DNA from 2 places in the Sporosarcina sp. FSL K6-1540 genome. Region 1 is predicted to be linked to the other one. Evidence: a T-box and tRNA genes for the amino acid it is inferred to sense, from the RefSeq annotation. Region 1 holds a T-box; the other holds one or more tRNA genes.

Evidence for each region. The T-box of region 1 lies ahead of argS (arginine--tRNA ligase). A T-box ahead of a tRNA ligase gene usually reads a tRNA of that ligase, here a tRNA-Arg.
Region 2: it has a tRNA-Arg gene. The T-box ahead of argS (arginine--tRNA ligase) is inferred to sense a tRNA for this amino acid. The anticodon was not compared.

The regions. Positions count from the first base shown of each region.
Region 1 covers NZ_CP152018.1:1,291,609-1,294,853, forward strand. Annotated here, with positions in the region: gene MKY15_RS05685 (ribonucleoside-diphosphate reductase subunit alpha) at 1-485, opposite strand, end outside; T-box leader at 1,041-1,244, shown strand; gene argS (arginine--tRNA ligase) at 1,307-2,971, shown strand.
Region 2 covers NZ_CP152018.1:2,709,316-2,712,560, forward strand. Annotated here, with positions in the region: rRNA gene MKY15_RS12735 (23S ribosomal RNA) at 1-352, shown strand, start outside; rRNA gene rrf (5S ribosomal RNA) at 506-621, shown strand; tRNA gene MKY15_RS12745 (tRNA-Val) at 688-763, shown strand; tRNA gene MKY15_RS12750 (tRNA-Thr) at 788-863, shown strand; tRNA gene MKY15_RS12755 (tRNA-Lys) at 870-945, shown strand; tRNA gene MKY15_RS12760 (tRNA-Leu) at 976-1,057, shown strand; tRNA gene MKY15_RS12765 (tRNA-Gly) at 1,066-1,140, shown strand; tRNA gene MKY15_RS12770 (tRNA-Leu) at 1,148-1,233, shown strand; tRNA gene MKY15_RS12775 (tRNA-Arg) at 1,255-1,331, shown strand; tRNA gene MKY15_RS12780 (tRNA-Pro) at 1,358-1,434, shown strand; tRNA gene MKY15_RS12785 (tRNA-Ala) at 1,516-1,591, shown strand; tRNA gene MKY15_RS12790 (tRNA-Met) at 1,614-1,687, shown strand; tRNA gene MKY15_RS12795 (tRNA-Ile) at 1,695-1,771, shown strand; tRNA gene MKY15_RS12800 (tRNA-Ser) at 1,789-1,881, shown strand; tRNA gene MKY15_RS12805 (tRNA-Met) at 1,924-1,998, shown strand; tRNA gene MKY15_RS12810 (tRNA-Asp) at 2,002-2,077, shown strand; tRNA gene MKY15_RS12815 (tRNA-Phe) at 2,137-2,212, shown strand; tRNA gene MKY15_RS12820 (tRNA-Gly) at 2,220-2,293, shown strand; tRNA gene MKY15_RS12825 (tRNA-Ile) at 2,298-2,374, shown strand; tRNA gene MKY15_RS12830 (tRNA-Asn) at 2,376-2,450, shown strand; tRNA gene MKY15_RS12835 (tRNA-Ser) at 2,460-2,550, shown strand; tRNA gene MKY15_RS12840 (tRNA-Glu) at 2,561-2,632, shown strand.

The DNA of each region.
Region 1 (3,245 bases):
TGCGGAAGTTCAACCGATTGTTTGCTAAAGTCAACAGCGACATAACGGTCCATAAGTGTTTTCAAACCGATATATGTAAATAGCTTGTCCCGTTCTGGTTCGATTAGATTACCGAGAATAACAAGATCTTCGCGTGAATACTTTTCAGTTAAGACGGGTGTGTATAATCCCTGCTCGACTAGACGGGCAACGTTTTCAGCAAAATCCGTATAGACCTTTGCACCGCGAAGCTGAGCTTGACGATTGTAAACATCACGTAAGTGAATTCGGGCCGCAACGAAAGTCCAGTACGTCGATACCTCATCGATATTGCTGAGCGTTTCTAGAATCATCGCTTTTGTCCATTCTGATGCGCTTGCTCCAGGATGACGCTCATTCCATTTTTCACTTGCAGCAAATAATGGACGAATCTTCTCCCCACCAAACTCGTTCTGTAAGTCTTCCAATAGCATCTGCGTACTCGTCTTAGTAATATTCATTGTCATTTTCATCGGCTCCTTTATCAAACCTAATTTTTCTATTTCCAATAAAAAACGATAATCCCACCTTTTTCAGGCAGATCCATCGTTTATGAGTTTTATTTACTGAGGGATAATTTGTTGGCTGTAGTTAGGTAGTCAAGAACTTATTTGACACTCTAAATTCCTATTTGTCAACAATACAGCTTTCGTTCAATTTCGCCACTAACACTATATGTAGTGTCTTAATCATTATACTTACCCTAACATGTTGTGGTCTAATCGTAAATAGGGAAAAAGTTTACTTGCCCTACCATCAATAACTTATCCACATATCCACAGTCATTTTCTCGTGTCGCTTTGACCGTCATCATCGTCATTCTTGCAAATGATACACAAGTTATAAACATTAATTTAAAATCTAAAAAAATATCCTTTTTTCCCGATGTCGGTTCTATTTTGTCATTCAGCACTAAATGCAGTGTTCTACACATAGTTTAGAAGTTAACTCCAAACAGTTTTCACTTGTGAATTATTGTTACTTTCAATTGACAGCCAATCACCATTTTGATACATTCAACTACAACATCTGTGATGAAGAGAGTAGCAATGATTTCTTTTTCAGCGAACTGGGGAAGGTGGAAGCCCGGTAAAGAATACTTGTGAACCGCACTTCGGAGATGCTTTTCCAAGCGTTTTAGAAAAGCCGGTGTCTCGCCGTTATGAGGAAGTGGCCCTATACGGGCAATTTGAGTGGTACCGCGGAAGTAAGCTTTCGTCTCATTAATTTGAGATGAGGGCTTTTTTTTACGCTTTTTTAGTTCAATCAACCAAAAGGAGTGTTGACAATGAAAATGGATGTCTTGCAAGTGCTGCAACAATTTAGTCCGATTCCATTGGATGAAAACATGCTAGAAAAGCCTGTCCATGCACATTTAGGCGATTTGGCTTTACCATGCTTCCCATTCGCAAAGGAACTTAGAAAATCGCCTGTTGTCATTGCCAATGAAATCGCCCTGGCAATCGAACATCCGCTAATTCGTAAAGCAGAAGCCGTCAACGGATATGTGAATATCTTTCTGAACCGTACTACAATTACCAGTGCCCTACTGCAGAAAATTCTGGATCCATCCGTTTCCTATGGGTCATCTAATGAAGGAAATGGCGGGATTGTCACAATCGATTTATCTTCCCCCAACATTGCCAAACCATTTTCCATGGGGCATTTGCGCTCCACCGTCATCGGAAATTCGATTGCACTACTACTCGAAAAGAATGGTTTTAAGACCGTAAAAATCAATTACATCGGAGATTGGGGCACACAGTTTGGCAAGCTACTGACAGCCTACCGGAAATGGGGCAACGAACAAGAGGTCCAGCAAGCTCCAATCCAGACGTTGTTAAAACTGTACATCCGATTCCATGAAGAAGCAGAGCACAATGATTCGCTTAACGCTGAAGGCAGAGCAGCATTCAAATCCCTGGAAGACGGTGATAAGGAAGCACTGGCTTTATGGAAGTGGTTCAAAACGGAATCCCTCAAGGAATTTCAACGCATTTATGATTTGCTGGGTATTACCTTTGATTCCTATAACGGCGAGGCCTACTATAATGACAAGATGGAACCCATCGTTAAGGAAATAGCAGATAAAGGACTCTTAATAGAATCAAATGGTGCACTCGTGGTTGAACTGGGTGAGGATATGCCACCTTGTTTGATTATGAAATCAGATGGCGCGACGTTATACGCCACACGCGATTTAACCGCTGCAATCGATAGAAAAGAAACGTATGATTTCGTGAAATCTCTCTATGTCGTTGGAAATGAACAAAGTCTCCACTTCACACAATTCAAGAAAGTACTCGGTAAAGTGGGCTACGAGTGGGCAGACGATATCCAGCACATTCCTTTCGGTCTCATATTAAAAGCCGGAAAAAAGATGTCCACCCGCAAAGGGAAAATTGTTTTGCTAGAGCAAGTTTTGAATGAGGCGATTTCACTTGCACAGTCGACAATTGAAACGAAGAATCCAAACTTAGCGAATAAAGCGCAAGTCGCTGAAGAAGTTGGCGTCGGTGCCATCATTTTCGGTGACCTGAAACAACATCGCAAACACGATATCGAATTTAACTTAGAAACAATGCTCCAGACAGAAGGTGAAACCGGTCCCTACGTCCAATATGCTTTCGCACGGGCCAAATCAGTGTTAAGAAAAGCTGGTGACATACAGCCGTATAGCGTGGATGACGTCAATGATTTCGAATGGGCAATCATTCGAGCATTGGAGCAATTCCCACAAACAGTCAAGCGCGCTGCGGATGATTTAGATCCTTCCATCATCGCAAAATATGCAATCGATCTCGCTCAAACGTTTAGCTCGTTTTACGGGAATGTCAAAGTGCTTTCCGATGCTGATCATCTGCCATACAGAATTGCGCTGATCACGAGTACGGCGATTGTCTTGAAAGAGGCGTTACGATTGTTAGGTATGAAGGCACCTGAGGAAATGTGATTGGAAATAAATCATACCGAAGTCAACAGGTCCGTTCAGCGGTAAAAAAAACAGCAAAAAGCGCTAGTGAAAACGCCAAACATTTACGTTTGGCGTTTTCACTAGCGCGATCCATTAAATCCTCTTGTTGATTTCTTGTTCTTTGTTCAACTAACTATCATTAGTTGGGCTAGAATGGATTTTCTCCTTTAATAAAAGGAATAAAGACGACGTAAGCCGAGACAATAAAAAGTACCCAAAAAACCTTGGATTTCATACGTTTTTTAAACAAGTG
Region 2 (3,245 bases), 1.4 Mb from region 1:
GGGCTGTTCGCCCATTAAAGCGGTACGCGAGCTGGGTTCAGAACGTCGTGAGACAGTTCGGTCCCTATCCGTCGCGGGCGCAGGAAATTTGAGAGGAGCTGTCCTTAGTACGAGAGGACCGGGATGGACATACCTCTGGTGTACCAGTTGTCTTGCCAAAGGCATCGCTGGGTAGCTATGTATGGACGGGATAAATGCTGAAAGCATCTAAGCATGAAGCCCCCCTCGAGATGAGATTTCCCATTACGCAAGTAAGTAAGATCCCTCAAAGAAGATGAGGTTGATAGGTCTGGGGTGGAAGCACGGCGACGTGTGGAGCTGACGGATACTAATCGATCGAGGACTTAACCAATTTTGAAAAGGGCTTGATTACCCTGATTCTGTGTAGCACAATGTCTGTTTTATTCAGTTTTGAGCGAATAAGTACCGTTCATAAAAAAAGTACTTGCAATTAATTAGATGATATGTTATAATAATTATTGTCTTTGAGAAAAGATCATACAAGTCTGGTGACGATTGCGAAGAGGTCACACCCGTTCCCATCCCGAACACGGAAGTTAAGCTCTTCAGCGCCGATGGTAGTTGGGGGTTTCCCCCTGTGAGAGTAGGACGTCGCCGGTCTTGTAACAATTATTACATAGGTTTATGAATAGGACGAACAACTGAAGTTTGTCGCACTTATACCCAGGAGGATTAGCTCAGCTGGGAGAGCACCTGCCTTACAAGCAGGGGGTCGGCGGTTCGAGCCCGTCATCCTCCACCATTTTATTTATAATGAAAACTATTAGCCGGAGTAGCTCAACTGGTAGAGCAACTGACTTGTAATCAGTAGGTTGAGGGTTCAAGTCCTTTCTCCGGCACCACTTTTCGAGCCATTAGCTCAGTTGGTAGAGCATCTGACTTTTAATCAGAGGGTCGCAGGTTCGAATCCTGCATGGCTCACCATTTTTATGACTTAGTGTCATAATTTATATTGCGGGTATGGCGGAACTGGCAGACGCGCTAGACTTAGGATCTAGTGCCTTCGGGCGTGGGGGTTCGACTCCCTTTACCCGCACTTATAATGCGGAAGTAGTTCAGTGGTAGAATACGACCTTGCCAAGGTCGGGGTCGCGGGTTCGAATCCCGTCTTCCGCTCCATATTTTTGCCGGGGTGGCGGAACTGGCAGACGCACAGGACTTAAAATCCTGCGGTAGGTGACTACCGTACCGGTTCGATTCCGGTTCTCGGCATTAATAACTTTTCACTTATATGCGCTCGTAGCTCAATTGGATAGAGCACCTGACTACGGATCAGGAGGTTGTGGATTCGACTTCTGCCGGGCGCACCATTATGTTTTTAAACTTTATAATTCTTCGGGACGTAGCTCAGCTTGGTAGAGCACTTGGTTTGGGACCAAGGGGTCGCAGGTTCGAATCCTGTCTTCCCGACCATTAAGATTTTTAAGCAGATTCGCCGCTTAAAGAATATACCATTTTAAGTAGATTTGTGCTTTAATAATTGCCAGCTATAATGGGGCCTTAGCTCAGCTGGGAGAGCGCCTGCCTTGCACGCAGGAGGTCAGCGGTTCGATCCCGCTAGGCTCCACCAACACAATTTTAATAAAGATCCTGGCGGCGTAGCTCAGCTGGCTAGAGCGTACGGTTCATACCCGTGAGGTCGGGGGTTCGATCCCCTCTGCCGCCATCTTAAAGGACCTTTAGCTCAGTTGGTTAGAGCAGACGGCTCATAACCGTCCGGTCGCAGGTTCGAGTCCTGCAAGGTCCACCACTATTATATACAGCCATGGAGGTATACCCAAGCCCGGCTGAAGGGATCGGTCTTGAAAACCGACAGGGGAGTCAAATCCCGCGGGGGTTCGAATCCCTCTACCTCCTCCATTTTTAACTAGTGGTGAAATTAAATAGTACTTATATTGTTGTCGCGGGGTGGAGAAGTGGTATCTCGTCGGGCTCATAACCCGAAGGTCACAGGTTCAAATCCTGTCCCCGCAACCAAATGGTCCCGTGGTGTAGCGGTTAACATGCCTGCCTGTCACGCAGGAGATCGCCGGTTCGATCCCGGTCGGGACCGCCATTTTTATTAATACTATAAGGTTTAGAATAAGTTAACGACTTAATGTAAACTAAATACGTGGCTCAGTAGCTCAGTCGGTAGAGCAAAGGACTGAAAATCCTTGTGTCGGCGGTTCGATTCCGTCCTGAGCCACCATTGTTATGCGAGTGTAGTTTAGTGGTAAAACCTCAGCCTTCCAAGCTGATGATGAGGGTTCGATTCCCTTCACTCGCTCCAAAAAGGGCCTATAGCTCAGCTGGTTAGAGCGCACGCCTGATAAGCGTGAGGTCGATGGTTCGAGTCCATTTAGGCCCACCATTCCGCAGTAGCTCAGTGGTAGAGCAATCGGCTGTTAACCGATCGGTCGTAGGTTCGAGTCCTACCTGCGGAGCCATTTATATATGGGGAAGTACTCAAGCGGCTCAAGAGGTGCCCCTGCTAAGGGTATAGATCGCGAAAGCGGTGCGAGGGTTCGAATCCCTCCTTCTCCGCCATATATAATTTGGCCCCTTGGTCAAGCGGTTAAGACACCGCCCTTTCACGGCGGTATCACGGGTTCGAATCCCGTAGGGGTCATACATAAAAGTAGCTTTACAAGTTCTTAATGAACTTGTAAAGCTACTTTTTAATTTGTTTATATATAGTTTTCTAGTTCACTTAAATTCTCACTATATATGTTGAATTAAAGAATCCCATTGAATCTACTGTGGCGCTCAATAAGGAGAGAGTTATAATTCGGGGTGTGGATTGTAGAACGCTTGACGCTTTGGGGATGCCTTTCACCGTAAGCCTGGATATCGCTTCGCATCCAGTCTAACGGCTTCGGCGACCCCTTTGCCGCGCCTGCACTAGGGTGTTCATTATCGAGAGAAATGTGATTTTGAGATGTATATGCCGAGATTATTAGGTGATTACTAGTTGATACTACTTATATTCAAGAAAGACGTACTCCAGGTTGCAGATTTCATCACAGATAATGAAATGCTCTTTCTCATATAGACCATCCAGCGTCGAAGCGATATTGGTAGGAGTTCTGTTTCATTCTTAAATAAAAAAGACAAGACTATGGAGAAGACTTCAGCCGCCAAAATTATATCTTTGGCGGCTTTTATCCAGTTAAGAAGCCCCGCTATTCTTTCGTCCCAAAAAGCTCTAGCATTTCGTGTACTTATGCCTTTGGAGAGCAACG